One region of the Cellulomonas fimi ATCC 484 genome, then DNA from elsewhere that is predicted to be linked to it. Evidence: riboswitches for the same ligand, from Rfam matches in the RefSeq annotation. Region 1 holds a riboswitch; each other region holds the start of a gene.
The links. A riboswitch is a leader RNA that binds a small molecule or an ion and turns the genes downstream of it on or off. The one in region 1 is predicted to bind thiamine pyrophosphate.
Positions count from the first base shown of each region.

Region 2: another riboswitch for thiamine pyrophosphate. It lies ahead of thiM (hydroxyethylthiazole kinase); the one in region 1 lies ahead of CELF_RS01655 (thiamine ABC transporter substrate-binding protein).
Region 3: another riboswitch for thiamine pyrophosphate. It lies ahead of CELF_RS12020 (YkoF family thiamine/hydroxymethylpyrimidine-binding protein); the one in region 1 lies ahead of CELF_RS01655 (thiamine ABC transporter substrate-binding protein).

Region 1 is NC_015514.1:372,183-381,769, reverse strand. Features, by position in the region: gene CELF_RS01680 (hypothetical protein) at 1-272, opposite strand, end outside; gene CELF_RS01675 (GNAT family N-acetyltransferase) at 394-1,488, shown strand; gene CELF_RS01670 (hypothetical protein) at 1,517-2,287, opposite strand; gene CELF_RS01665 (ABC transporter ATP-binding protein) at 2,410-3,480, opposite strand; gene CELF_RS01660 (ABC transporter permease) at 3,477-5,177, opposite strand; gene CELF_RS01655 (thiamine ABC transporter substrate-binding protein) at 5,296-6,381, opposite strand; TPP riboswitch at 6,468-6,597, opposite strand; gene CELF_RS01650 (DUF4235 domain-containing protein) at 6,689-6,964, shown strand; gene CELF_RS01645 (phytoene desaturase family protein) at 6,990-8,492, opposite strand; gene mnhG (monovalent cation/H(+) antiporter subunit G) at 8,539-8,976, opposite strand; gene CELF_RS01635 (MrpF/PhaF family protein) at 8,973-9,362, opposite strand; gene CELF_RS01630 (Na+/H+ antiporter subunit E) at 9,359-9,587, opposite strand, start outside.
Region 2 is NC_015514.1:1,805,310-1,814,896, forward strand. Features, by position in the region: gene pheT (phenylalanine--tRNA ligase subunit beta) at 1-2,411, shown strand, start outside; gene CELF_RS08315 (ExeM/NucH family extracellular endonuclease) at 2,626-7,581, shown strand; gene CELF_RS08320 (hypothetical protein) at 7,764-7,979, shown strand; TPP riboswitch at 8,076-8,182, shown strand; gene thiM (hydroxyethylthiazole kinase) at 8,176-9,072, shown strand; gene thiE (thiamine phosphate synthase) at 9,069-9,587, shown strand, end outside.
Region 3 is NC_015514.1:2,634,955-2,644,541, reverse strand. Features, by position in the region: gene CELF_RS12040 (CYTH and CHAD domain-containing protein) at 1-102, opposite strand, end outside; gene CELF_RS12035 (energy-coupling factor transporter transmembrane component T family protein) at 176-991, opposite strand; gene CELF_RS12030 (ABC transporter ATP-binding protein) at 988-2,598, opposite strand; gene CELF_RS12025 (ECF transporter S component) at 2,595-3,329, opposite strand; gene CELF_RS12020 (YkoF family thiamine/hydroxymethylpyrimidine-binding protein) at 3,326-3,994, opposite strand; TPP riboswitch at 4,126-4,248, opposite strand; gene CELF_RS12015 (hypothetical protein) at 4,392-5,933, shown strand; gene CELF_RS12010 (SRPBCC family protein) at 5,955-6,485, opposite strand; gene CELF_RS12005 (metallophosphoesterase family protein) at 6,463-8,139, shown strand; gene CELF_RS12000 (D-alanyl-D-alanine carboxypeptidase family protein) at 8,220-9,587, shown strand, end outside.

The sequences.
Region 1 (9,587 bases):
CGCAGGTAGGCGTCGCCCGGGCCCACGTCGACCACGGTGTACGCGGTGTCGTCGTGCCGCTCGCGCAGCAGGCGCCACAGCCAGTAGACGTCGATGATCGCGATCGCCCCGTTCATGACCGCGAACGCCCAGATCCCGACGACGGCGTTGTACCCGGTGGCGAGCACCGCGCCGACGAGGTTGAGCACCCGGAACCGCAGGACCCGTGCCTGCATGAGCGAGACGACCACGAGGACCGACCCGAGCCACCCGACGACCTCCAGCCACAGCATGCACGCAGTATCGCCGCTGCGGCCGGGAGGGGCCCGGGACGCCGCGCGGGACGGGAGGCCGCCCTCCCGGCGCCCGGCAATTCGCTCGACCGGCGCTCGGGCACGGGAGGAGGGTGGCGCCATGCCCAGCTGGTCGTCCCACGAGGTCCCCGTCCCGTCGTCCGTCGACGCCGCCGACGCGGGACCGCTGCTCGCCCTCACCGCCGTGTCCAACGACGTCGTCGCGCACGAGTGGGGCTCGCGCGACTACGACCGCACGCCGCAGGAGGTCCTCGGCTCGCTGCGCGACCAGACGTACGTGCGCAAGGTCCGGCAGCTCGTCACGAGCGACGACGACGGCACGCCGATGGCCTACCTCGCGATGAACCTGCCGCTCCAGGACAACACGCACACCGGCCTCGTGGAGATCGGGGTCCTCCCGCAGTTCCGACGCCAGGGCATCGGCGCGGCGCTGCACGACGAGGCGCTGCGGATCGCGCGCGCAGCCGGCCGCCGGGCGCTCACGGCGAGCACCGACCAGCGCGAGGAGCCGGCGCAGGGGCCCGCGACGCTCGTGCCGTCCACGGGCACGGGCCGGGTGTCGGCCGACGCCCCGGCGACGCGGTTCGCGACGGCCCGCGGCTGGCAGCTCGAGCAGGTGGCCCGCCGCTCCGTGCTTCAGGTGCCGGTCGACGACGGCGCGCTGGCCGAGCACCGGGCGGCGGCGCAGGCGGCCGCGGGTGACGAGTACCGCGTCGTGCACTGGGGCTCGCACGCGCCGGACGAGTGGGTCGACGAGTACGCGCGGCTGAACACGCGCATGAGCACCGACGTGCCGCTCGGCGGCCTCGACTTCGAGGAGGACGTCTGGGACGCGACCCGGATCCGCACGACGGAGGCGCAGTTCGTCGACCGCGGCATCGAGCTCGTCGTCGCCGCCGCGGAGCACGTCCCGACGCACACGCTCGCGGCGTACACGACCCTGATGCTCCCGCCGGAGAACGAGGAGTTCGTGCACCAGGAGGACACGCTCGTGGTCAAGGAGCACCGCGGTCGACGCCTCGGCATGCTGGTCAAGGCGGCGAACCTGCAGCGGCTCGCGGAGGTCCGCCCGCAGGCGCGGCGCGTCGCGACGTGGAACGCGGAGGAGAACTCCTACATGCTGCGCATCAACATCGACCTGGGCTTCCGCCCCTCCGGCGGTGCGGGCGAGTGGCAGCTCCGTCTGGACGCCTGACGACGTAGGCGAGAGCGGACGGCCGGCGTCAGGCGGTCGCTGCGGCCCCGTGCGACCGCGACCGCGACCGCGTCCACCAGCCGGACCAGCGCTCCTCGACCTGCGCGAACGTCGGGTCGTCGAGCCCGTACACGGAGAGCACGGCGCCGACGGTCCCGTGCGGCGGGTGGCTCGCGACGGGCGTCTCGAGGATCACGAGGAACGACTCGGTGATGCCGTGCAGCTGGATCCCGAACTGGTGCTCCTCCTTGTAGACGAGCGTCCCGCCGAGCAGCGTCCCGTCGGGCCGGCGCGCCTGGACGTGCCCGCCGACGGGGATGCCGCGGACGCCGTGCAGCCCCGCCCGGTCGAGCAGCTTGTCGCGCCGGTCGCCCGCGTCGAGCCCGAAGACGGACAGCGTCCGCCGGTCCTGCCCGGGGTGGACGGTCAGCGCGAACCGGAGCTGGTGCGCGAACTGGATCCAGCCCTCGTCGACCGCGTCGTACACCCCGTCGTAGGGGGCGACGTCGTGGCTGCGCCGCGTGATCGACAGGTGCGTGCGGCCCGGGTCGTGCGACCCGGCGGTGACGACGAGGACGTCGTGGCCCGGCGTCGACAGCGTGTGCGTGATGGTGTCCCCGTCGGCGCGCTGCGCCGCGACGGCATGCCCGACGAAGAGCTGCTGGATCTCGGCGTCGAGCCCTTCGTAGTCCCAGCCGAACCACCGGCGCACGAGGTGCGGCTCGCGCAGGTGCGCCCAGACGGTGTGGAGGTCGGCGGGGAGGTCGAGCGACACGATCTCGCGGCGGTCGAGAGTCATCCGGCATCACCTCGCGTCGTCGTGCCGGCGCAGTGCGACGCCGGACACCTCCGACCGTAGTGCGCACCGACGACGGGCGCCCGGTCGGCGAGACGACCTGTCCGGCGGGCGGTGGCGGACGGTCAGGTGGGCGGTGCGGGGGGCTCGTCGAGGGGCAGGACGGCGACGGCGTCGGGGTCGACGGCGAGCGCGACGACGCTGCCCGGGTCGAGGCGCACGCCCACGGGACCGAGCGCGGTGACGACACCGATCCCGTCGACGTCGACCTGCACCTCGGACCGCCCGCGCCGCGACGTGACCGCGACGACCGCGCCCTTGGTCCCCTGGTCCTGCGCGACCGTGCCGGCCGCCCCCCGGTCGACGACGACGAACGCCCCCTCCGCCAGTGCGAGCACGCCGCCCGTGAGCGCGCGGCCGTCGATCGCGCGCAGGAGCGGTGCGGCGGCGGCGGCGTCGACGGGCACGAACGCCTCGTAGCCGAGGAACGCGGCGACGCGCCGGCTCGCGGGCCGCTGCCACAGGTCGGCGGGGGTGCCGACCTGGAGGAGCCGCCCGCGGTCCATGACGGCGACGCGGTCGGCGACGGCGAAGGCCTCGTCCTGGTCGTGCGTGACGAGGACGGCGGTGGTGCCGGTGGCGACGAGGGCGGCGCGCAGGTCGACGGCGAGGCGTTCGCGCAGCGCACGGTCGAGGGCGGACAGCGGCTCGTCGAGGAGCAGCAGCCGCGGCTGCGGGGCGAGGGCGCGCGCGAGTGCGACACGCTGCCGCTCGCCGCCGGACAGGGTCGTCACGGGGCGGGGCCCGTAGCCGGCGAGGCCGACGAGCTCGAGCAGCGCGTCGACCCGGGCGGTGCGCTCGGGCCCTCGCTCCGAGCCGGCGAGCCCGTAGGCGACGTTCCCCGCGACGTCGCGGTGCGGGAAGAGCTGGCCGTCCTGGAACATCAGGCCGAACCCACGCCGGTGGACGGGCAACCCGTCGACGGACCGGCCGTCGAACGCGACCAACCCGCCCGCGAGCGGCTCGAGCCCGGCGACGGCCCGCAGCAGCGACGACTTGCCGCACCCGGACGGTCCGAGCAGCGCGACGACCTCGCCCCGCTCGACGTGCAGCGTGACTCCGTCGACCGCGGTCGTCGAACCTCGTCGTCCGGCGGCGTACCGCACGACGACGTCGTGGACCTCGAGGCCGCTCACCAGTCACCTCCGGGGCTGCCCGCCCGCAGCCGTTCGCAGGCGGCGACGATGCCCGCGGTGAGCACCGCGAGCAGCACGGACGCGGCGAGCGCCGTGCCGTAGCTGGCCTCGCCCGGCCGGCCGATGAGCCGGAACACCACGACCGGCAGCGTGGGCCGGTCGGGGCGGACGAGGAACGACGTGGCGCCGAACTCGCCGAGCGACGCGGCGAACGCGAACCCGACGGCGAGGCCGAGGGACCGCACGGCCAGCGGCAGGTCGACGGTCGCGAGGACACGGCCGGGCGCGGCGCCCAGGGTCGCGGCGGCCTCGCGCAGGCGCGGGTCGACGGCGCGCAGCACGGGCAGGACGGTCCGCACCACGAGCGGGACGGCGACGACGGCCTGCGCGACCGGCACGAGCACGGGCGAGGTGCGCAGGTCGACGTCGAGCCCGAACGGCTGGTGCAGCGACAGCAGGAACCCGAACCCGACGGTCACGGCCGAGACGCCGAGCGGCAGCATGAACAGCGCGTCGAGCCCGGCGACGGCCCGGCGGCCGACGGCGCGACGTGGGCGGCGCGAGACGACGAGCGCGACGAGCCCGCCGACGACGAGCGCGATGAGCGTGGCGTCGACGGCCACCCGGACGGACGTGACCGCGGCCTCGAGCGGGGTGACGCCGAGGGTGTCGGCAGGCGCGGCGAGCGCGGCGTAGTGGTCGAGCCCCCAGCCGTCGGGCGTGCGCAGCGAGCGCGCGACGAGGTTGACGAGGGGCAGCGCGAGCAGCACGACGACGCCCGCGGTGAGGGCGGCCGCCCCGAGCGCGAGGGCGTGCCCGTCGCCGGGCGGGGTGCCGTGGGGGCGCCGCAGGGCGAGCGGCCGGACGGTCGCGACCGGCTCGGACAGCGTGAGGGCGCGCTCGCGGCGGGACCGGGTGCGCCCGGCGACGAGCAGCGCGGCGGCGACGACGACGAGCTGCACGACGGACAGCACGGCCGCGGCGCGCAGGTCGAGGAACTGCGTGGTCTGCACCCAGATCTCGGTCTCGACGGTGCCGAAGCGCAGGCCGCCGAGCACGAGGACGGTGCCGAACGCGGTCGCGCTGAAGAGGAACACGAGCGACGCGGCCGACGCGATCGCGGGCGTGAGGGCGGGCAGCGTGACGGTCCGGAACGCGCGCCACGGCGTGGCCCCGAGCGCGCGGGCGGCCTGCTCGGCGCGCGGGTCGAGGCGCTCCCACAGCCCGCCGACGGACCGCACGACGACGGCGTAGTTGAAGAACACGAGCGCGGCCACGATCGCGGTGAACGTCCCGTCGAGGCGCAGGAACCCGAGCGGCCCGCCGTCGACGAGCAGCGACCGGAACGCGACGCCGACGACGACGGTCGGCAGGACGAACGGCACCGTCACGAGCGCGCGCACCGCGGCCCGGCCGGGGAACGTGCGGCGGTGCAGCACGTACGCCCCGGGCACGCCGAGCACGACGGACACGAGCGTCGCGGTGCCGGCCTGCGCGAGGGTCAGGCCGACGATCCGCCAGGTCCGGGGGCGGGAGAACACGTCGGCGAACCCGGACAGGTCGAGCGCGCCGTCGACGACGAACCCGCGCGCGACCATGATGACGACGGGCCACGCGAAGAACACCCCGAGGAACGCGAGCGGCACCGCGACCGCGAGGCCCCACAGCAGCCCCCGGCCGGCGGCCGCCGCCCGCACCCCGGTACGCCCTCCCGGTCCGGGACGGTCGGGCAGCGGACCCCCGCCGGGCACGCCCGGGCCCGGCGCCCCCGTGCGGGGACCGCCGGGCCGGGCGGGCGTGGCGACGGTCACCGGGTCACCCCGCGACGATCTCCGACCACGTCGCGAGCCACTCCTCGCGGTGCGCGTCGACGTCGGCGGGTGCGACCTCGAACGGCTCCTGCGCGAGCGGCGCCCAGCGGGCCCACTCCTCCGGCAGGTCGACCGCGCTGCTCACGGGGTACATGTACATCGACGTCGGGATGTCGGCCTGCACCTCGTCGGACAGCAGGAACGTGAGCAGCTGGCGCGCACCCTCGGGATTGGCCGCGCCGGTCAGGACCCCCGCGTACTCCACCTGCCGGAAGCACGTGTCGAGCAGCGCGCCCGTCGTGGGCTCCTCGCCGCCCTCGGGCACGGTGAACGGCGGGGACGACGCGTACGACAGCACGACGGGCCGCGGACCGTCGCCGCCGCCGCCGCTGAAGTCGGTGTAGTACGCGTCCGACCAGCCCTCGGACACCTTGACGCCGTTGGCGACGAGCGCCTGCCAGTACGCCTCCCAGCCGTCCTCGCCCTTCGCGCCGACGGTCGCCAGCAGGAACGCGAGGCCGGGCGAGGACGTGACGGCGCTCGGCACGACCAGCAGGTCCTTGTACTCGGGGCGCGTCAGGTCGTCGAGCGTCGCCGGCTCCGCGACGCCGTGCTCCGTGAACCACGCGTGGTCGACGTTGAGGCACACGTCGCCGAAGTCGATCGCGGTGAGCGCGTCCGAGCCCTCGACCGCGTACTGCGCGGCGTCCTCGGCGGCGGGCACGTCGGGCGTGAACGACTCGACGACGCCCTCCTCGACCGCGCGCGACGCGAACGTGTTGTCGATGCCGAACACGAGGTCGCCCAGGGGCGCGTCCTTGGTCAGAACGAGCTGGTTCACGAGCGCGCCCGCGTCACCGGGCTGGACGATCTCGACCGTCATGCCGGTCTGCTGCTCGAACGTCTCGATCAGCCCGTCGGACAGCCCGAAGGAGTCGTGCGTGACGAGCGTGACGGTCGTCCGGGCGGGGTCGCCGGACGACGTCGGCGCAGCCTCGCCGCCACCGATCGCGGAGCAGCCGGCGAGAGCCAGGGTGAGCGCCGCGAGGGGCGCGAGGGCGGGGGCGGTACGGCGGGACAGGCTCGCCATCGGTGGTGCTCCTCCTTCGTCAGCAGGAGGGGGTCGCCGCGCGCGCCGCCCGCAGCCCCGGGCGGGGACGCCGACGACGACCGCGGAGACTGAGAAGCCCGACTCCCTACGCCGGTGTGAACCGGATCAGGTTCGAGGGTCTGCGGTGGTCCGCACTCTCAGCGTCCTGGGCGCCGGCGGGGCTGCCGACGACGTGACGCTCCCCTGTCGTTCACGGGCGATCCTACGCCCGTCCGACCAGCGGTCGCGCCGCGCGGCGGCTAGCGTGGTCGCGGCCCCGTCCCGTCCCACCTCGGAGGTTCCCCGCATGGCGGACAAGCAGTCGACCATCGCCCGGCTCGTCGGTGTCGGCGCCGCCCTGGGCGCGGCGTGGGTCGCGCAGCAGGCGATCAACCAGGCGTGGAAGGCCGCGAGCGGTCACAAGCCGCCGAAGCCGGAGGACGAGGGCGACGCGCGCCTGGCGGAGGTCGTCGCGGCGGCCGCGCTCACGGGTGCGCTCGTCGCGGTCGCGCGCGTGCTGGCGACGCGCGGCACGGCGAAGTTCACGTCGCAGACGTCGGCGGGCCGCGAGCTGGTCGACTGACGCTCCCGGTCGGCCCCCGCGGCCGTCAGATGTCCGGCCAGAGGTCGGCGCCGGCGGCGGGGGCGAGCGACGGGCGCTGCGTCGTGCAGAACACCTCGCGCAGGACGCGGCGCGCCGCGAACCACCCGGACAGGCCGTGCACGCCCGGCCCGGGCGGGGTGGACGCCGAGCACAGGTAGACGCCGTCGCGCCCGGTCGCGTAGGGGTCCCGCGTCGGCGTGGGGCGCGCGAACATCTGCCACATGGTCGTCGCACCGGCGCAGATGTCGCCGTCGACGTAGTTCTCGTTGTGCGTGCTCATGTGCGCCGCGGGGACGCAGCGGGACGCGACGACGACGTCGCGGAAGCCGGGCGCGTACCGCTCGACGTGCGCGGTGACGGCCTCCGTCACGTCGACGTCGGAGCCGGCGGGCACGTGGGCGTACGTCCACAGCGGGCGCAGGCCGCCGACGCGGCGCGAGTCGTCGACGACGGTCGGGTCGCTCAGCAGGGTCATGGGCCGCTCGGCGTGCCGGCCGGCGTGCACGTCCGCCTCGGCGGCGATCATCTCGTCGCGCGTGCCGCCGAGGTGCACGGTGCCGGCGCGGCCCACCTCGGGGACGGCCCAGGGCACGGGGCCGGACAGGACGAAGTCGACCTTGGCGGCGGCGTTGCCGTACCGGAACCGGCGCAGCGCGGCGCGGTGCCGGGCGGGCAGCCGGTCGCCGAGCACGTCGACGACCGTGCGCGGCGTGGTGTCGAACAGGTAGGCGTGCGCGGGCGGCAGATCCCCGGCGTGCGCGACGCGGTGCCCGGTCCGGATCTCGCCGCCGTGCGCCTCGAGGTCGGCGACGAGCGCGGCGACGATCGCGCCCGACCCGCCGCGGGGGACCGGCCAGCCCGCCCCGGCGTGCCCGAGGGCCGCGAGCAGGAGCGCGGTGCCCGCGCCCGCGAGGGACGGCAGCGGCGAGATCGCGTGCGCGGCGACACCGGTGAGCAGCGCGGGTGCGACGTCGCCGCGGAACCGCCGGCCCCACGTCGTGCCCTGCTCGAGCACCTGCCACCCGAACCGCGCCGCGGTCGGGACGCCGCCGGGCAGCAGGCCGGGCGGGATGCTGCGCTTGTCGCCCATCGCGAGCCGGACGACGTGGTCCGCGTGCTCGGCGAGCCGCCCGACGACCTCGCGCCACGCGGGGCCGTCGTCCTCGAGACCCACGACCGTGCGGTCGAGGTCGTGGTACGCGATCCCGGCCCGGCCGTCGGGCAGCGGCTGCGCGAACGACACCTCGGGGGTGAGCAGCTCGACACCCCGCGCGCGCAGGTCGAAGCCGCGGAAGAACGGCGACGCCCACGCCATGGGGTGCACGGCGGAGCAGACGTCGTGCACGACACCGTCCGCGAGGCCCAGGTCGAGGGTCCGCGCGCCGCCCCCGACGGTGGGCTGCGCCTCCAGGACGGTGACGCCGAGCCCGGCCCGCGCGAGCGTGACGGCGGCGGCGAGCCCGTTCGGCCCGGACCCGACCACCACGACGTCGCGCTTCGCCACCATCCCCCGATTCAACCCCTCCCCGGGCCCGCGTGGTGGGGCGAGGAGGTCACAGCGGCCCGATGTCGTCGCGTCCCGGCTCGCGTCGGCGGTCGGCGGACGGGTCGGGCGCACCGGCCGCGGCGGCGTCGGCGTCCGCCCGCTCCAGGTCGCGCGTGAGCTCGTCGACGACCAGGAGGTCGCTGCGGACCTTGCCGGTCCGGTACCCGGCCCGGCCGACCATGTGCGCGGCGACGGGCGCGGTGAGCATCTGGAAGACGGCGACGAGCACGAGCGCCCACACCGCGCCGCCCGACCGCAGCCGCAGCGCGAGCCCGACGAGGCACAGCACGAGCCCGAGGACCTGCGGCTTCGTCGCGGCGTGCATGCGCGACAGCAGGTCGGGGAACCGCAGCGCGCCGACGCCGGCCGCGAGCGCGAGCAGCGACCCGCCGAGCAGGCAGACCATCGACACGACGTCCGCGAGGGTGTCCCACCAGTGGTTCATCGGACCTCCCCCTCGGCGCCGCCGCCGTGGTGCTCCTCGTGCTCGTGGGCCTGCGCCTCGCGCTGCTCCTCGACCCGGGCGGCCTCCTCGGCGGCGAGCTCCTCGCGCGTCCTCACCCGGCCCTCCCCCTCGGGCTCGACGGCCGCGAACCGCGCGATCGTCACCGAGCCGACGAAGCCCACGAGGGACAGCACCACGAGGACCGGGACCACGTCGGCCCGCCGGTGCACGGCGGCGTACAGCGCGACGCCGACGATCATGGTCGCGACGACGACGTCCAGCGCGACGGTCCGGTCCAGCATCGACGGGCCCTTCTCGGCCCGCACGATCGCGAGCGCGGCGCCCACGACGAGCATCACGGTGCAGACGACGGCGACGACGATCATGTGGGCACCCCCGCGGCGCGCAGCTCCTCGTCGGACGCGAACGCGCGCAGCACGCGCTCCTCCTGGTCCAGGACGGCCTGCCGCGCGCCCTCGATCCCGCCGCTCGTCCTGACGTCGAGCACGTGCAGGTACAGCATGCCGGTGAGCCGGTGCGCCTCGACGACGAGCGAGCCGGGCACGAGCGAGCACAGCTCGGCGGTGAGCGTGAGGTACAGGTCGGAGTGG
Region 2 (9,587 bases), 1.4 Mb from region 1:
TCGTCGAGCGCACGCCCGAGCCGCAGAAGAACGGCAAGACGATCAACTGGTGCCGGGTCGACGTGGGCGCCGAGCACAACGAGCCGGGTGGCTCGCCCCGCGGCATCGTGTGCGGCGCGCACAACTTCGACGTCGGTGACAAGGTCGTCGTCGCGCTGCCCGGTGCCGTGCTTCCCGGCCCGTTCGCCATCGCGTCGCGCAAGACGTACGGGCACGTGTCGGACGGCATGATCTGCTCCGCGCGCGAGCTCGGCCTCGGCGAGGACCACGCCGGGATCATCGTGCTGTCGACCCTCGGCCTCGACGTGCCGGTGGGCACGGACGCGCGCGAGCTGCTCGGGCTCGGGGACGAGGTGCTCGAGATCAACGTGACCCCGGACCGGGGCTACTGCTTCTCGATGCGTGGCGTGGCCCGCGAGTACGCGCACTCGACCGGCGCGCGGTTCACCGACCGCGGACTGGCGACCCCCGAGCAGCAGGCGCCGGCGTCGGGGGGCGTGGCCGTCGAGCTCGACGACGACGCCCCCGTCGACGGCGTGCCCGGTGCGGACCGGTTCGTCGCCCAGGTCGTGCGCGGCGTGCGCGCGAACGACCCGTCGCCGCAGTGGATGCAGCGCCGGCTCACGCAGGCCGGCATGCGCCCGATCGGCCTCGCGGTCGACGTGACGAACTACGTCATGCTCGACCTGGGGCAGCCGCTGCACGCGTACGACCTCGCGAAGGTCGCCGCGCCGGTGGTCGTGCGTCGCGCGCAGCCGGGCGAGCGGCTCGTGACGCTCGACGGCGTCGACCGCGCGCTGGACGGCGAGGACCTGCTGATCACCGACAGCCCCGGCGGGGTGCGTGCGTCGCGCGTGCTCGGCCTGGCGGGCGTGATGGGTGGCGGGGAGTCGGAGGTCGGGCCGGAGACGACGGACCTGCTCGTCGAGGCCGCGCACTTCGACCCCGTGAGCGTCGCGCGGACGTCGCGCCGGCACCGGCTGTCGAGCGAGGCCGCGAAGCGCTTCGAGCGGGGCGTCGACCCGCAGCTGCCGCGCGTGGCGGTGGCACGCGTCGTCGAGCTGCTCGTCGAGCACGGCGGCGGCACGCCCGACGACGCGCTCACCGACGTGGACCGCACGTCGCCGCCGCCGTCCGTGACGCTCCCGCTGGACCTGCCGGGGCGGCTCGTCGGCGTGCCGTACCCGCCGCAGGAGGTGCGCGACACGCTCGAGCAGATCGGCGCCGAGATCACGGACGCGGACGACGAGACGGTGACCGTCCGGGTGCCGTCCTGGCGGCCCGACCTCGCGGTGCCGGTCGACCTGGTCGAGGAGGTCGCGCGCCTGCGCGGCTACGACCAGATCCCGTCGACGGTGCCGCCCGCCCCGACGGGTCGCGGGCTCACGACGGGCCAGCGCCTGCGTCGCGCGGTCGCACGTTCGCTCGCGGAGGCCGGCTTCGTCGAGGTGCTCACCTACCCGTTCGTGTCCACGGAGCAGCTCGACGCGCTCGGGCTGCCCGCGGACGACGAGCGTCGGCGCGCCGCCCGCCTGGTCAACCCGCTCGCGGAGTCGCACGCGTTCCTGCGGACGAACCTGCTGGTGACGCTGCTCGACGCGGCCCGGCGCAACGTCGGTCGTGGCCTGACCGACGTCGCGGTGTTCGAGATCGGTCTCGTGACCCGTCCCGCGGCGGATGCTGCGGCCGCGCCGCGGCTCCCGGGCGGCGTGCGACCCACGGACGACCAGCTCGCGGCGCTCGACGCCGCCGTGCCGGCGCAGCCGCGCCGCGTGGCCGGCGTGCTCGCCGGGGCGGTCGAGCCCGCCGGGTGGTGGGGGAGCGGCCGACGCGGCGACCACACCGACGCGATCGCCGCTGCGCGTCGCGTCGCCGACGTGGTGGGGGTCGAGCTCGTCGTGACGGCCGACGCCGACCACCAGCCGTGGCACCCGGGCCGGTGCGCGCGCCTGACGACGACCGACGGCACGCTCGTCGGGCACGCGGGCGAGCTGCACCCGAACGTCGTCGCCGCGCACGGGCTGCCCGCGCGCGCGGGCGCGTTCGAGGTCGATCTCGACGTGCTGCTCGCGGCCGCGTCGCGCGAGCCGCTGCAGGCGCAGCCGGTCTCCGGGTTCCCCGTCGCCAAGGAGGACGTCGCGCTCGTCGTCCCGGCGCACGTGCCGGCCTCGGAGGTGCTCGACGCGGTCCGGACGGGTGCGTCCGCGAGCCCGGCGGGCGACGTCGCCGAGGACGTGCGGCTGTTCGACGTGTACGTCGGCGACCAGGTGCCGGACGGCACGCGGTCGCTCGCGTTCTCGCTGCGGCTGCGTGCCGCGGACCGCACGCTCACCGCGCAGGAGACGGCGGGCGTCCGTGAGTCCGTCGTCGCCGAGGCGCAGCGCCGGTTCGGGGCGACGCTGCGCGGCTGACGCCGCCGAGCGTCCGCATGACGAGGCCCGCGACCCCGGTGGTCGCGGGCCTCGTCCGTGCCCGGGGGCGCCGCGAGTCGTAGGACGTGGGACGAGTTCACCAAACGGTTACCGGTGGGTAGTTGCCGTGAAACGGACGAACGGTGAGAGTGAGGGCGGTCCGCCCACGGGCGGGCCAGAACTCTGTGCGCCCCCCGACGAAGGAGAGCCCGCCGTGCACGGTGGAGTGAGATCGACAACCGGGGGCCTCGCAGCCCTCGCGCTGACCCTGGTCGGCACGGTGGCGGCAGCGGGTGCGGCGCAGGCCGCCCCGTCGCCCACCGCGGCCGTGGTCATCAACGAGGTGTACGGCGGCGGGGGCAACTCCGGCGCCCCGTTCAACCGGGACTTCGTCGAGCTGTACAACCCGGGCGCCGCCGACGTCGCCGTGGGCGGCTGGGCGGTGCAGTACGCGTCCGCGGCCGGGACGAGCTGGCAGGCCACCGTCCTCGCGCCGGGCACGACCGTGAAGGCCGGCGGGTACCTGCTCGTCGGGCAGGGTGCGGGTGCCAACGGTGCTGCGGTCGAGGTCGACGTGGACGGCGCGATCCTCATGGGGGCGTCCGCCGGGAAGGTCGCGCTGACCTCCACGTCGACGGCGCTCGCCGGGTGCGGGGCCGACTGCTCCGACCAGGCCGCGGTCGTCGACTTCGTCGGCTACGGCACGACCGCGAACGACTTCGCAGGAACCGGCCCGGCACCTGCTGCGTCCAACACGGCGTCGGTGTCGCGCAGCGCGACCCACGCGAACACGGCGAGCAACGCCGCGGACTTCACCGCCGGCGCGCCGACGCCGCAGAAGTCCGCGGCCGGTGGCACCGACCCGGGCGCCGGCGAGCGCACGATCGCCGAGATCCAGGGCACGGGCGCCGCGTCGCCGCTGCAGGGCACGAACGTCACGACGACGGGCGTCGTCACCGCGACGTACCCGACCGGCGGCTTCAACGGCTACGTCATCCAGACCGCCGGCACCGGCGGTGCGATCGACCCCGCGCGGACCGCGTCGGACGCGATCTTCGTCTTCTCCTCGGCGACGGTCGGCTCCGTCGCGATCGGCGACCACGTCAAGGTCACGGGCGCCGTCACCGAGTTCAACGGGCTGACCGAGATCACGGTGGCCGCGGGCGGCCTGGAGAAGCTCGCCGAGCCCGCCTCGGTCACCCCGCTCACCGGTGCCTGGCCGACGACGGCCGACGCCCGCGAGGCGATCGAGTCGATGCTGCTGCAGCCGACCGGCGCCTTCACCGTCGCCAACACCTTCTCGACCAACCAGTACGGCGAGGTGGGCCTCGCGGCCGGCACCACGCCGCTGATCCAGCCGACCGAGGTCGGTCGCCCCGGCTCGCCGGAGGCCGCCGCGGCGGCGACCGACAACGCGGCGCGCGGCGTCGTGCTCGACGACGGCGCGACGACGAACTTCCTGTCGGCCGCCAACCAGTCCCAGACCCCGCCGTACGTCTCGCTGACGAACCCGGTCCGGGTCGGCGCCGCCGTGACGTTCACGGCGCCCGTGGTCGTCGACTACCGGAACAACGCGTGGAAGCTCAACCCGACCAGCCAGTACGTGGCGGGCGGGACCGCGCCGGCGACGTTCGAGAACGACCGCACGGCGTCGCCGACCGACGTCGGCGGGGACGTGCAGGTCGCGTCCTTCAACGTGCTCAACTACTTCACGACCCTCGGCGCCGACACCGCCGGGTGCGTGCCGTACCGCGACCGCACGGGCGACCCCGTCACGGTCGACGAGGGCTGCGACCCGCGTGGTGCCTGGGACCCCGAGGACCTCGCGCGGCAGCAGGCGAAGATCGTCGCGGCGATCAACGCGCTCGACGCCGACGTCGTCGGACTGCTCGAGATCGAGAACTCCGCGGTCGTCGACGGCGTCGCCGACGAGGCGCTCGGCACGCTCGTCGCGGCGCTCAACGCGCAGGCCGGTGCCGGGACGTGGGCGTTCGTGCCGTCGTCCGTCGACCTGCCCGACGTGGCGCTGCAGGACTCCATCACGAACGCGCTGATCTACCGCACGGCGGCGGTCGAGCGCACCGGTGACGCGCGGGCGCTCGGCTCCCAGAGCGCGGACGGCCAGGCGTTCGCCAACGCGCGTGAGCCGATCGCCCAGGCGTTCACGCCCGTCGGGGGCGGCGAGCCCGTCCTCGTCGTCGTCAACCACCTCAAGTCCAAGGGCTCGGCGGGTCCGTGGCCGGGCGACGCGGACGCCGGTGACGGCCAGGGCGCGTCCAACGAGTCGCGCGTCCGGCAGGCCACGGCGCTGCGCGACTGGGTCCCGACGATCCAGGGCGACACCGAGGCCGTCGCGCTCGTCGGTGACTTCAACGCCTACACGCGCGAGGACCCGCTGCAGGTGCTCTACGACGCCGGCTACGTCGACGCCGTCCAGCAGCTCGCCCCCGGGCAGTGGTCGTACACGTTCTCCGGCCTGTCGGGGTCGCTCGACCACGTGCTGCTCAACGAGGCGGCGCTCGCCCGCGCCACCGGCGCGGACGTGTGGGAGATCAACGCCGAGGAGTCCATCGCGCTGGAGTACAGCCGGTACAACTACCACGGCACCCTCTTCTACGCCGACGACGTGTACCGGTCCTCGGACCACGACCCGGTGGTGGTCGGCCTGACCGCGGGTGCGACCCCGGGACCCGTCGACCTCACGTTCCTCAACATCAACGACTTCCACGGCCGGATCGACGCCAACACGGTGAAGTTCGCCGGGACGGTCGAGAAGGAGCGTGCCGCGGCCCCGGGTCCGGTCGCGTTCCTGTCGGCCGGCGACAACATCGGCGCGTCGCTGTTCGCGTCGGCCGTCGCCGACGACCAGCCGACGATCGACGTGCTGGACGCGCTCGAGCTCGCCGCCTCCGCGGTCGGCAACCACGAGTTCGACCGCGGCTTCGCGGACCTCACGGACCGGGTGGTGCCCGAGGCCGACTTCGACTACCTCGGGGCGAACGTCTACCTCAAGGGGACGACGACGCCGGCGCTGCCGGAGTACACGCTGCTCGAGATGGGCGGGGTCACGGTCGGCGTCATCGGCGCCGTCACCGAGGAGACCCCGACGCTCGTCACGCCCGCGGGCATCGAGAAGCTCGACTTCGGCGACCCGGTCGCGGCCGTGAACCGCGTCGCGACGCAGCTCACCGACGGTGACGCGTCGAACGGCGAGGCGGACGTGCTCGTCGCCGAGTACCACGAGGGCGCCGGCGCGGGCACGCCCGACGGCGCGACGCTCGAGGAGGAGATCGCCGAGGGCGGCGCGTTCGCGGCGATCGTCGAGGACACGTCGGCCGAGGTCGACGCGATCTTCACCGGCCACACCCACAAGCAGTACGCGTGGGAGGGGCCCGTCCCGGGCGACGCCCAGCGCACGCGGCCGATCGTCCAGACCGGGTCGTACGGCGAGTTCCTCGGCAAGGTCGTGCTCACGTACGACCCCGAGAGCGACCAGGTCACGGCGCACACGCAGTCCAACGTGCCGCGGACCACGGAGGCCGACGCGACGCTCATCAGCACCTACCCGCGCGTCGCGGCGGTGAACCAGATCGTCGCCGACGCCCTCGCGTACGCGGCCGTCGTCGGCAACCAGCCGGTCGGCTCGGTGACCGCGGACATCACGACCGCGTTCTCCGGCGGCTCCTACGTGAACGGCGTCTACGTCGGCTCGGGCCCGCTGCCCACCGCAGGTCGCGACGACCGGTCCAAGGAGTCGACGCTCGGCGGCCTGGTGGCCAACTCGCTGCTCGACACGCTCTCGTCGCCCGAGCGCGGCGGTGCCGACATCGGCGTCGTCAACCCCGGCGGCCTGCGCAACGAGCTGTTCTTCGCGCCCGACGGCGTCATCACCTACGCCGAGGCCAACGCGGTCCTGCCGTTCGTCAACAACCTCTGGACCACGACCCTCACGGGCGCCCAGGTGAAGACGATGCTGGAGCAGCAGTGGCAGACCAACCGGGACGGGACCATCCCGAGCCGGCCCTACCTGCAGCTCGGGCTGTCGTCGAACGTCACGTACACCTACGACCCCGCGGCGGCCCTCGGGTCGCACATCACGTCGGTCACGGTGAACGGTGCGCCGCTCGACCTCGACGCCGAGTACCGCGTCGGGACGTTCTCGTTCCTCGCGCAGGGCGGCGACAACTTCCGGGTCTTCGAGGACGGCGCGGACACGGCCGACTCGGGACTCATCGACCGGGACGCGTGGATCGCCTACCTGCAGGCGCACCCGAACCTGTCGCCGGACTTCGCCCGGCAGGCCGTCGGCCTGGCCGACGTCCCCACGACGGTCGAGGCGGGCGCGGGCCTGGCGTTCGCAGTCACGGGGCTGGACCTGACGAGCCTCGGCTCGCCCCTCAACACCAGCCTCGACGTGCGGCTCGACGACGTGTCGATCGGCACCGCGACGGTGACGGGCGGGGCCGCCGACGTGGCCGTGACCGTGCCGGCGGGCACCGCGCCGGGTGAGCACGTCCTGACGCTCGTCGCGAGCCCCAGCGGCACCACGGTGACGCTGCCGCTCACGGTCGAGCAGGGGCTCGTCCCGTCGACCACGACCCTGACCGCCAAGCCGACCACGCAGGTGTACGGCAAGGCGAAGGTCACGCTCACGGCGACGGTCACGTCGGAGGCCGACGTCTCCGGCACGGTCGAGTTCGTCAGCGGCGACACCGTGCTCGGCACGGCGACCCTGAAGAAGAAGGGCACCGCGACGTTCACGCTGCCGGCGAGCACGCCGGCGGGCACCTACGAGGTCGTGGCCCGCTGGGCCGGCACCGACGAGGTGGCGGGGTCGCAGTCCGACCCGGTGACCGTGACGGTCGAGCAGGTCGGCACCCGGACGGGGCTGCTCGCCTCGCGCAGCACGCAGCGGCAGGGCTCGATCCTCCCGACGTTCCTCGTCGCGGGGGTCGTGCAGGACAACCTGCGGATCCCGGCCGGGACGGTCGAGATCCGGGAGGGTGCGACCGTGGTGAGCACGCACACGGTCGTCCTGGGGGTCGCGATCGGCACCGTGCCGCGCGACGCCACCGTGGGTACGCACACCTACACGGCGACGTTCGTGCCGTCCGACCCGAACGTCGCGTCGAGCACGAGCACACCGGTGACGGTCCGCGTGACGCGCTGACGCTCTGACGGTCCGACGCAGGCCGCACGGCCCGTCCGGACGCCCTCCCCAGGGCGCCCGGACGGGCCGTCGTCGTGCCGGCGTCGCCGCACCCCGCTCGCGGAAGCGGAGGCCCGCACTCCCGCCGGCATGGTCCCTTGGTCCCATGTGCCCGGTTCGGAGGACCGGCGACTCTTGGTGATATGACCGATGTGTCGCGCACCGACCGCCGTCCCCTCCCGCGAGCCGTCCTCTACGGGCCGGTCCCGTGGCGTGCGCCGCGGCACACCCCCGGCGCCGCCACGCCGCCCGAGCCGCAGCCCGCCGTGCCCGGCTGGGTCGACCCGGACGAGCGCGTCGCCTGCTTCGAGCACCGTCCGAGCCCGCAGCCGACGGCCTCCTGGCGCGCGTCCGCCTGACGCCGCGCGCGAGCGCCGCAGCACCTCGGCGACGGCCGGTCGGTCCACCTGATGAACGGTGGGCCGACCGGCCGTCGCCGTCCTCGGTAGCCTGTGCGCACTGACACGGGGTGCCCCGCACCGCCTTCGGGCGAGGGGCTGAGATCACACCCGCTGAACCTGATCTAGTTCGTACTAGCGAAGGGATGTCACTGCGATGACGTCTGCTCCCGCACTTCCGCACGACCACGGGCGAGCACTGCCGCCCCCCGACCCCGACACGGACGGCGTGCTCGCGCTCGCGGAGGCCGCCGCCGAGGCGCTCACGCAGCTGCGCGCCGCGACGCCGCTCGTCCAGTGCCTGACGAACGAGGTGACGACGAACCTCGTCGCGAGCAGCCTGCTCGCGGTCGGGGCGTCGCCGGCCATGGCTGCGGTGCCGGGCGAGGCGGAGGAGCTCGTCGGCGTCGCCGGCGCGCTGCTCGTCAACCTCGGGACGCCCGGGCCCGACCAGCGGGCGTGCGTCGAGCCGACCGTCGCCGCGGCGGCAGGGGCCCGCACGCCCTGGGTCCTGGACCCCGTCGCCGTCGGGGTGCTGTCGGTCCGCACGCGCCTGGCCGCGCGGCTGGTCGCCGCGTCGCCGGCGGTCGTGCGCGGCAACGCGAGCGAGGTCCGTGCCCTGGCGGGCCGCGCGTCCGCCGGGCGCGGCGTCGACGCGACCGACGCGGTGGACGCGGCGCGGGACGCGGCGGTCGAGGTCGCGCGGCGGCACGGCACCGTCGTGGCGGTCTCGGGCGCCGTCGACCTCGTGACGGACGGCCGGCACGAGGTCCGGCTCGCGGTCGGGCACCCCTGGCTGACGCTCGTGACGGGCGCGGGCTGCGCGCTGGGCGGCCTGGTGGCGGCGTTCGCCGCCGTGACCGAGCCGCTGGTGGCGGCGGTCGCCGCGTCGACGCTCGTCGGCGTCGCCGGTGAGCGTGCCGCGGTCGGCGCGGCGGGCCCGGCGTCCTTCGCGGTCGCGCTCGTGGACCACCTGCACACGACGTCCCCCGACGACCTGGCCCGGCGCGTGCTGGCGGCCGCGCGCGTGCAGACGGTGCAGGTCGCGGCGTGAGCGCGCTGCCCGGCGGGGCCTACCTCGTGCTCGACGCGGACACGTGCGCGGCAGCCGCGCGCCGCCCGGCCGACGTCGCGCGCGCCGCGGTCGACGCGGGCGTGCGCGTGCTGCAGGTGCGCGCCAAGCGCGCGCCCGTGCGCGACCTGGTCGCGCTGACGGTCGAGGTCGCGCAGGCGGTGCGGGGGAGCGGCGCGACGTTGCTCGTGGACGACCGGGTCGACGTCGCGCTCGTGGTCCGGGCGCGCGGCGTCGAGGTGGACGGCGTGCACGTGGGCCAGTCCGACCTCGACGTGGCCGACGTGCGGCGCCTCCTCGGCCCCGACGCGGTCGTCGGTGTGTCGGCGGCCACTCCCGCCGAGCTCGCCCGGGTGGACGCGGGGCTCGTCGACTACGTCGGCAGCGGCCCGGTGCGCGGGACACCCACCAAGCCCGACGCCGGGCCACCGCTGGGCCTCGACGGGCTGCGCGCCGCGGTCGCGGCCACGACGCTGCCCGTCGTCGCGATCGGCGGG
Region 3 (9,587 bases), 2.0 Mb from region 1:
CGCCGGCCCCTGCGTCCGGGCGACCCCGGCGACCCCGGAGAGGTCGGGCAGCGGCACGTCCGGCCCGACCTCGAACGCCGTCTCGACCTCCCGGTGCGCCATGTCCCGAGCGTGGCACCTGCCGCGGGCGGCCGCGCGCCGAAGTCCGCGCGCCGCGCGCGGCCCCGCGTCGCCCTCAGCCGCCTCCCACGGTCGACCACGTCTCGAGCACGCCGAGCCGCTGCGCGCCCGCGAGCGTGCCCGCGACGACGGCGAGCACGACGGCCGCGAGCGCACCGTCTCGACGGTCGAGCGGCACCGGTCGTGCGACCGTCCGCGGGCCGGTGCCGAGGCCGCGCGTCTCCAGGGCGATCGCGAGGCGCTCGCCCTGCCGGATCGAGACGACGAGGACGGCGAACGCCGCGCGCGCGAGCGACCCCGGGTCGCGGGGGAGCGGCGCACCGGGGCGGCGGGCGGGGGAGCGGACCGCCTGCGCCTGCCGCACGGTCGTCCAGCGGTCCGGGAGCTGCTCGAGCACGCGGTACCCGGCGAGGACCGCGAACGTCGCCCGCGGTCCGAGCCGCGCGTGCTGGTGCAGGCTCGTCATGAGCCGGCCCGCGTCGGTGGTCAGGGTGAACGCGGCGGACAGCAGGCCCACCAGCACCGTGCGCAGGAACAGCGAGGCGCCGACGGACAGGCCCGTCGTCGTCACCTCCAGCCCCGCGACCCGGGCGAGCACCTCGCCGTCCCGCGTCACCGCGTTCACCGCGAGGACCGACACCGCGAAGGGCGTGAAGAGCGCGAGCGCGCGGGCGACGACCGCGACGGGCAACCGCCCCGCGACGACGACCGCGGGGACGGTCAGCGCCAGCAGGACGCCGGGTGTCCACGGGTCGACGGGGACCAGCATCGCGCCCGACACCGCGAACGTGACGGCGAGCTTCACCGTGGGGTTGCGGCGGTGCAGCAGCGAGTCGTGCGGGAGCGCCGTCCCGGACGTGGGACGGCTCACGCGCGGCCACCCCCGACGAGCGCCCGGCCGAGCAGCGCGCCCCCGTCGCCCGAGCGGTCTGCGACCGCGCGCCGCAGGGCCGCGAGGACCGCGCGCAGCGGTCGTCCGTCGGCGCACGCGGCCCGCACCACCGGCGGCAGGACCAGCCCCGCGGCGGCGAGCAGGGACCCGTCCCGCAGGACCTGCTCGGCCGGTCCGGCCCGCAGCACCCGCCCCTCGCGCAGCACGACGACGTCGTCCGCGACCTCGGCCACGAGGCGCAGGTCGTGCGTGACCACCACGACGCCCCGGCCCTCGTCCGCAAGCGCACGCAGCGCGTCCCCGCAGGCCACGGCGGTCCGCCTGTCCTGGCCGAACGTCGGCTCGTCGGCGAGCAGCACGTCGTGCCCGCACACCGCCGCCGCGGCGACCGACAGGCGCCGCTGCTCCCCGCCGGACAGCCGGAAGGGGTCCTGCCCGGCGAGGCCGGACAGGGCGAACCGGTCGAGCGCGGCGTCGACGACCGGACCCACGTCCGGCCGCCGCGCACGGCGGGGACCCCAGGCGATCTCGTCGCGCACCGTGCGGGCGAGGAGCTGGTGCTCGGGGTGCTGGAAGACGAGCCCGACCGAGCCCCCGTCGACGGCGCCGTCCACGTCACCGACCAGCAGCCCGGCGAGCGCGAGCAGGAGCGTGCTCTTGCCCGACCCGTTCGGCCCGACGACCGCCGTCACGTGACCGGCGCGCACGTCGAGGTCGACCCGGCGCAGCACGTCGCGCCCGCTGCGCCGCACGTGCATCCCCCGCGCCCGCAGGACGCGTGCCGCGCCGCCGCACGCGGACGTGCCCGGCAGGACCGCCAGGTCGGTCGTCGCACGGACGCCGGCGCCGCGCAGCTCGGCGTCCACGGGCAGGGCGAGGCCGCGCGCCGCGAGCCGGGGAGCGAGGTCGTGGAGGACCCTCGCGGTGGGACCGTCGGCCGCGACGCCGCCGTCGTCGAGCACGACGGTCCGCGCGGGCAGCCGGGGCAGCTCGTCGAGACGGTGCTCGACGAGGACCGACGCCCGCCCGCTGGACGCCGCCGTGAGCGCCGCCCAGGCGCCGCGGGCCGCCGCCGGGTCGAGGAGCGCGGTCGGCTCGTCGAGCAGCAGCACGTCCGGCTGCGTCACGAGGGTCGCCGCGAGAGCGACCCGCTGCCCCTCGCCGCCGGACAGCTCCGCGGTCCTGCGCCCGGCGAGGTGGGCCGCCCCGACGAGCGTGAGCGCCGCGTCGACGCGCGCCGTGATGCGGTCGGCGGGCACGCCCCGGTTCTCCAGGCCGAACGCGACCTCGTCGTGCACCGTGGGCAGGCACAGCTGGTCCGCGGGGCTCTGCGTGAGGTAGCCGACGCGCGCCGCCGGGGACGTCGCGAGCACGTCCTCGCCTGCGACGTGGGCGCTGCCGTCGACGTCGGCGTCGAGCACGCGCGGGACGACGCCCGCGAGGACGCGCAGGAGCGTGCTCTTGCCGCCGCCCGAGCCGCCGAGCAGCAGGACGTCCTCGCCGGCCGCCACGTCGAGGTCGAGCCCGTCGAGCACCGGTCCGGTCGCGTCCGGGTACCGGACGGTGAGCCCGCGGACCGTGATCACGAGGGACCCGGTCCGGCCGTCTCGTCGGCGCGGGCCGTCGTGCCGTCGGGCAGCGGCACCGGAACCGGCTCCCGCGCTCCGCCGACGACGCCCGGCGCCTCGGCGGTCGCCGCCGGTGCCCCGTCGACGCGGACCGGGGCCGGGGCGGCGGACGCGCGCCGCGCCCGCCCGAGCGCCGTGTTGTCCAGCACGCCCGTGCGCGCCAGCGCGTCGCCCAGCACACGTGCCAGGAGCCCGCACAGCACCAGGCCGCTGAGCACCTGCAGCCCGAGCCGCCACGCGAACCAGTCCTGCCCGAGCCAGCCAAACCGCACGGTGCCGAGCGCGGTGCTCGCCAGCCCGGCGAGCACCCCGGACAGCGCGAACACGCCCCAGCCGTACCGGCGGTAGCGGGTCAGCGCGAACGCCGCCTCCGCACCGACGCCCTGCACCAGCCCGACGACCAGCAGCATCGGGCCGACCGGCGAGGCGAGGAACGCGACCTCGACGAACGCCGCGACGAGCTCGACGACGACCCCGACGCCCGGCTTGCGCACGATGTACGTCGCGAGCGGCGCCGCGACCATCCACCCGCCGATGAGCACGTGCTGCGCGAGGTCCCCGAACGGCCCCATCGCGAGCTGCAGGGCCGCCCACGCCTGCACGAGCGCCCAGTACAGGAACCCGAAGACGACGGCGAGTACCGCGAGCAGCACGAGCTCGCTCGTCGTGAGGCGGGCCCGCGCGCTCACCGGGTCACCTCCGCGGCGGACCACGACGGCGAGTGCAGCGTGATCGTGGCGTGCGCGACGACGTGCCGGACGTGCCGCGCGGCGGCGAGCCAGCCGTCGACGACCGCCCCCAGCACGTCCGCGAGGTCGCCGTCGAGGCGCGTGACGAACGTCGACGGCGTGACGACGGCCCGGGTGCGCGCGACGGCGACCGCCTGCTCGATGGCCCGCATGTGGTCTCCAGGCCGGCCCGCGGTGCCGTCGTCGAGCGGGTACAGCGCCCAGTGCGCGGCCGCGCGCAGGCCGGTCGCCGGGAGGTCGGGCACGACCACGGGGGCCAGGACGACGTCGTCGGCGGTCGCGCACGCGACCTCCCCGGGGCAGCCGCGCGACAGGTGCACCTGTGCGACGACGTGCCGGCCGGGGCGGCCCGCGGCGGCGACGACGTCGTGCACGAAGCGGACCACGTCGGCCTCCGTCCCGCGGACGAGCGTGGAGACGTCGTCGGTGACGACGTCGACCGCCGAGCGGTCCGCGGCGGCGAGCGCGTCGAGCACCGCCGCGCCCGCGTCGTCGGCGGCGGGGTGCAGCGAGAAGCGCGCGCCGATGCCGAGGTCGGCGGCCGTCCGGCGGGCCGCCTCGGCGGCGGCGGGCAGCGGGGGCGGGCCTGCGGCAGTGCTGGTCATCGGAGGGTCCTCACGTCGGTCGTGGGGCCCCCGGCGAGCAGCACGAGGCCGCGCGACGGCGTCCGCCACCCGCCGTCGGGGCACGCCGAGGTGGCGTGCGAGGCCCGACGGACGACCAGCCACCGGCGCCGCCGGCGACGAGTGCCCTGCTCCCTACGCTGGTGCGAACCAGGTCAGGTTCCACGGGTCTGCGGGTGGGACGACGGGTCGTCCGGCCGCACTCTCAGCGCTCCTGCGCTCCCCGGGGGCTTCTGTCGCGGCCGACCGTAGCGGGCGCGGGCGCGGCGCGCGAGGGCCGTCCCGCTCCGTGGTCGTGACCGGACCGGGCGCCGGGCGGTCCTCGCGCGCGGTCCGGTTCGTCCCCCGTAGGGTGTCCGGGTCCTCGCGAAGGAGTGCCGTGCCGATCCGTCGCCCGTCCGTCGTCGTCCCCGTCGTCCTCGTCGCCGCCGCGCTCGCGGTCGCGGCGTGCACCGTCGACGACGACGCCGCACCGTCGCCGTCCGCGTCGAGCGGCAGCCCGAGCCCGTCCCCGACACCCCTCGCGGCGCGCCTGACCGTTCCCGAGGCGCCCGTCACGGTGCTGCCCGCGGCGACCCCCGAGTCGGCGGCCCTCGACGTCGTGCGTGCGCTCGTCGAGCACGCGCCGGTCGTCCTCGTCGCCGACGCGGCCGACGCCGCCGCCCAGGAGGCCGCCGTCGGGCAGAGCGCCCGACTCGGCGCCCCCGTGCTGCTGACGGGCCCGGGTGCACCGCCCGACGCGCTGGCCGCCGAGCTGGACCGGCTCGGGACGCGCTGGGTCGTCGTCGCCGGGGCGGCGAGCCCGCCGGACGTCGACGGTGCGACGGTCGTCGCCCTCGTGGACGCCGCCGACCTCCCACGCACGGCGCCGCCCGAGCCGCTGGACGGGACGGTCCTGCTCACGGGCGTGACCGCCCCGCTCGCCGTCGCGGCGGCGGACGCGGCGCTCGCGGGCGTCGCCGTCGTCGACGTCCCGGGCGGCGACCCGCGCGCGACCTCGGGGGCGGTCCGTGCGCTCGCGGAGCGGCGCCCCGCCCACGTGCTCGCCCTCGGCGAGGCGTTCGGCCCGCCGGAGCGCCTCGCGACGCGGGTCGCGACCGCGGCGACGGGCGTCGAGCTGCCGGGCGGCGGCCAGCTCGTGTTCCCGGCGGTCCCGGGCCTGCCGGGCAAGAGGTACGTCGCGCTGTACGGCACCCCGGGGACGGCCGCGCTCGGGGTGCTGGGCGAGCAGGACGTGCCCGCGACGATCGCGCGTGCGCAGGCCCACGCGGACGGCTACCGGGCGCTCACGGGCGACACCGTCGTGCCCACGGTCGAGATCATCGCGACGATCGCGTCCGCCGGCGCGGGGCCGGACGGCAACTACTCGCAGGAGCGGTCGGTCGAGGAGCTGCGCCCGCTCGTCGAGGCCGCCGGGGCGGCGGGCCAGACGGTCGTGCTCGACCTGCAGCCGGGCCGCACGGACTTCGTCACGCAGGCCCAGCTCTACGCGGACCTGCTCGCGCTGCCGCACGTCGGCCTGGCGCTCGACCCGGAGTGGCGGCTCGCGCCGGACCAGGTGCACCTGCGGCAGATCGGCTCGGTGGGCGTCGACGAGGTCAACGCGGTCGCCGCGTGGCTCGCGGACTTCACGGCGCGGCGCGCGCTGCCGCAGAAGATGCTGGTGCTGCACCAGTTCAGCCTCCGGATGATCCAGGGCCGCGAGCGCCTCGACACCTCGCGCGACGAGCTCGCGGTCCTCATCCACGCGGACGGGCAGGGCACGCAGCCGGCGAAGGCCGGCACGTGGCAGGCGCTGCGTGCGGGCGCGCCCGCGGTGCACTGGGGCTGGAAGAACTTCTACGACGAGGACGTGCCGATGCTCGACCCCGTGCAGACGTACGCCGTGCAGCCGGTGCCGGACCTCGTGACCTACCAGTGACGCCGGGAGGCGTCCGCGAGCTCAGGTGAGGCCGGCACCCGACGCAGCCCGCAGGTGCCGGTCGAGACCGCGCTCGCCCGCGCGCATGACCCGGGCGTGCGACGCGACGAACGCGCGGCCCAGCAGGGGAGCGGTGACGTTCATCCAGCGGGGCGTGGTGCGCACGTCCCAGTGGACGTCGATCCGGGTCCGGTCGGCCGCGGCCGCGGTCAGCCGGACGTCGCCCGTGCCGTCGAGGTCGCCCGTGGCGCGCACGAGCACCCGCCGCTGCGACTCCGCGGCGGTGACGACGAGCGCGACGCGCAGCGGGTAGCCCAGGGGCGTGCGGAACAGCAGCGTCGCGGAGCTGCCGACGAGCCCGTCGGCCGGGGCGACGTCGCGCGTGCGCAGGTGGGGCCACCAGTCGGGCCACGTCAGGGCCGGGTCGGCGAGCACGTCCCAGCAGCGCGCGAGCGGTGCGCCCACGCGCCACACGGACGTCAGCACGTAGCCGCGACGGCGCACGTCGCCGAGTCTAGGCTCGGTGCCGATGACGACCGCGCCCCAGGACACGCCCGCAGCGACCGGTGCGCCCGCGGGCGGCGGGCGGCGCGCGCGGGTCGCCCGTGCGGTGCGCCGGCGTGCGGGTGTGGTGCTCCTGGCGCTGCTCGCGGCCCTCGTGGTCGGCGTGACGACCGCGTCGGTCGAGGCGAGCCTCGGGCCGCACGAGGCCCGGTACGACGTCACGACGGACGACACCGTGACGATCGACCTCGGTCCCGTCGGCACCCTGCAGATCGACTCGCCGCTGCCGCTGACGCTCGGCCTGCGCGTCACGGTGCAGGAGATCCCGGCGGCGGTCACCGAGCTCGACGAGGCGACGACGCTGCAGGCGCTGAGCGGCGACCTGCGCAGCTACCTGGCGTTCTTCTCGGCGCCCCAGGCGGCGGTCGAGGACGTCGCCCGCGCCCTGGTGCTGGACGCGCTCGGGCGCTCGGCCGTGACGTTCGCGCTGCTGGTCGCCGGCTGGTGGGCGGGTCGGTGGGTCCTGGGTCGCAGCCGCCGTACCGAGCTCGCGTCCGCCGTGGCGCCGCACCGGCGGGCGATCGCGGGCGGTGCCGTCGCCGTGCTCGTCGGCGGGACGGTGCTGACCGCGAGCGTGGGCGAGCGCGACCAGCCCACGGCGTCCCGGCCCGCGTCGGCGGTGTTCGACGGCACGCCGCTGGAGGGTGCGCGTGTCACGGGCCGGCTCGGTGGGGTGATCGACACCTACGGCGGCTACGTGGTCGACGCGTACCGCGAGAACACCGCGTTCTACGCGCGCGCCGGGGCGTCGCTCGACGAGGCCTGGGACGCGACGCAGCCCGTGCTCGACGCGCAGGACGAGCGCGTGGCACCGAGCCCGTCGTCGACGGCGTCGCAGGAGCCCGCGCGTGACGCGCCCGAGCCCGTCGTGCTGCTCGTGGTCTCGGACCTGCACTGCAACGTCGGGATGGCGCCCCTGATCGCCGCGGCCGTGCGCCGCTCGGGCGCCGACGTGGTGCTCGACGCGGGCGACACCACCATGAACGGCACGGGTGTCGAGCAGTACTGCGTGACGACGTTCGCGCGGGCGGTGCCGGACGGTGTGCAGCTGGTGACGTCGCCGGGCAACCACGACTCGGCGGAGACGTCGGCGGTGTACGCGCGGGCCGGTGCGCGCGTGCTCGACGGCGAGGTGGTCGAGGTCGCGGGGCTGCGCGTGCTGGGCGACCACGACCCCGCGCAGACGCGGGTCGGCTCGGGGACGACGGCGGGCGCGGAGTCCCCCCAGGACGTCGCGGAGCGGCTCGTGGAGACGGCGTGCGACGACGAGGACGGCGTCGACCTGCTGCTCGTCCACACACCCCGGGTCGGGCGCGCGGCGCTGGACTCGGGGTGCGTGCCCGCGCAGGTGTCCGGCCACATGCACGTGCGGGGCGGGCCGGCGGTCGTGGGCCAGGGTGTCCAGTACGTGAGCTCGAGCACGGCGGGCGCGACCCTGGGGGAGCCGACGGTCGGACCGCTCAACGGCACCGCCGAGATGACGGTCCTGCGCTGGGACCCGGACGCCCGGCGGGTCGTGGACTACCAGCTGGTCCAGGTGCGCCCGGACGGCAGCGCGTCCGTCAGCCCGCGCCTGCAGTGGCCGGTCCCGCGTGAGCCGGACCGGCCGCGCGGGGGCGCGAATCACCCTTCACCGATGTGACCCGCGTCACCTAGGGTGGGGGGCGCGAGCGGGGCCGCCTCCCCTCGCACTCGGCCGCAGGTGCGGTGAGGGGGGACGGCGTGGAGCAGCGAGACGGGCGCGCGACGGGGCGCGTCGGGACCGGGCGTACCCGCAGGGTGCTCCTGGTCGCCCTCGTGACGGTGGGCGTGCTCGCGGGGGGCGTGACCGCCGCCGGGGCGGCACCGGGGGAGGACCACCTGCTGCCGGGCGAGGTGCTCGAGCCGGGCCAGGCGCTCGTGTCCGCCGACGGGTCGCAGACGCTCGTGGTGCAGCCCGACGGCGACCTCGGCCTGTACGGCGCCGACGGTGCCGCGCGCTGGACCGCGGGGACCACCGTCCCGGGCGTGCGGCTCGCGGTCGCGGACGACGGCGACGTGCGGCTGGTCGGCCCCGACGGCGAGCCGGTGTGGAGCACGGGGACCGTGGGGGCCGCCGGCGCGGCCCTCGTCGTGCAGGACGACGGGGACGTCGTGGTGCGCGCGCCGGACGGCGTCGTCGTGTGGCAGTCCGGCACGGCCGTCCGCCCGTCCCTGCTCGGCCCGGGCGGTGAGCTGCGGCCCGGCGAGGCGCTGTCGTCGCCCGACGGGCGGCACACGCTGCTCGTCCTCGACGACGGGGACGTCGTCCTGCTCGGCCCGGACGCCGCGACCCGCTGGTCGACCGGCACGCACGAGCCGGGCTCGACGCTGCGGCTGGGCGACGACGGCAACCTCGTGCTGGGCGCGCCGGACGGGTCGTGGGAGTGGCGCTCGCGCACGGCGGGCAACCCGGGCGCGACGCTCGTCGTGCAGGACGACGGCGACGTCGTGCTCTACGCCGTCGACGGCACGCCGCTGTGGTCCTCGGGCACGGCGCTCGGACCCGCCGAGCTCGCGCCGGGCGCCGCGCTGTCGGCGGGGCAGGAGCTCGCGTCCCTCGACGGCCACCTGCGGCTGCGGCTCGACGAGACGGCCCTCACGCTCACCTACGACGGCCGGGCGGTGTGGGCCGCTCCCGTCCCGGCGGCCCCCGGAGCGGGCGCACGGCTCGCCGTGCAGGACGACGGCAACCTCGTGCTGGCCGCCGCGGACGGCACCCCGCTGTGGGCCACCGGCACCGCGTCCGCGCCGGGCTCCCGGCTGCGCACGGAGGGCGGGTCGGTCCTGCTCGTCGCCGCCACGGGCCAGGAGCTGTGGCGCGTCGACGTGCCGCCCGAGCTGCTGGTGCGTCGCGCGGAGCTCGCGCTCGACTGCACGGCGGTCGACGCGCCGATCCCGCTGGAGGACACGGTCGTGACCGAGACGGGCGTGCGGGTGCACCCGTGCCTGGCCGCCGGGGTCGACGAGCTGCTGCTCGCGGCCCGCGCGGACGGCATCGACCTGCACGCGTGGGGCTGGCGCAGCGCCGAGCAGCAGATCGCGCTGCGCGCGCGCAACTGCCACGCGTCG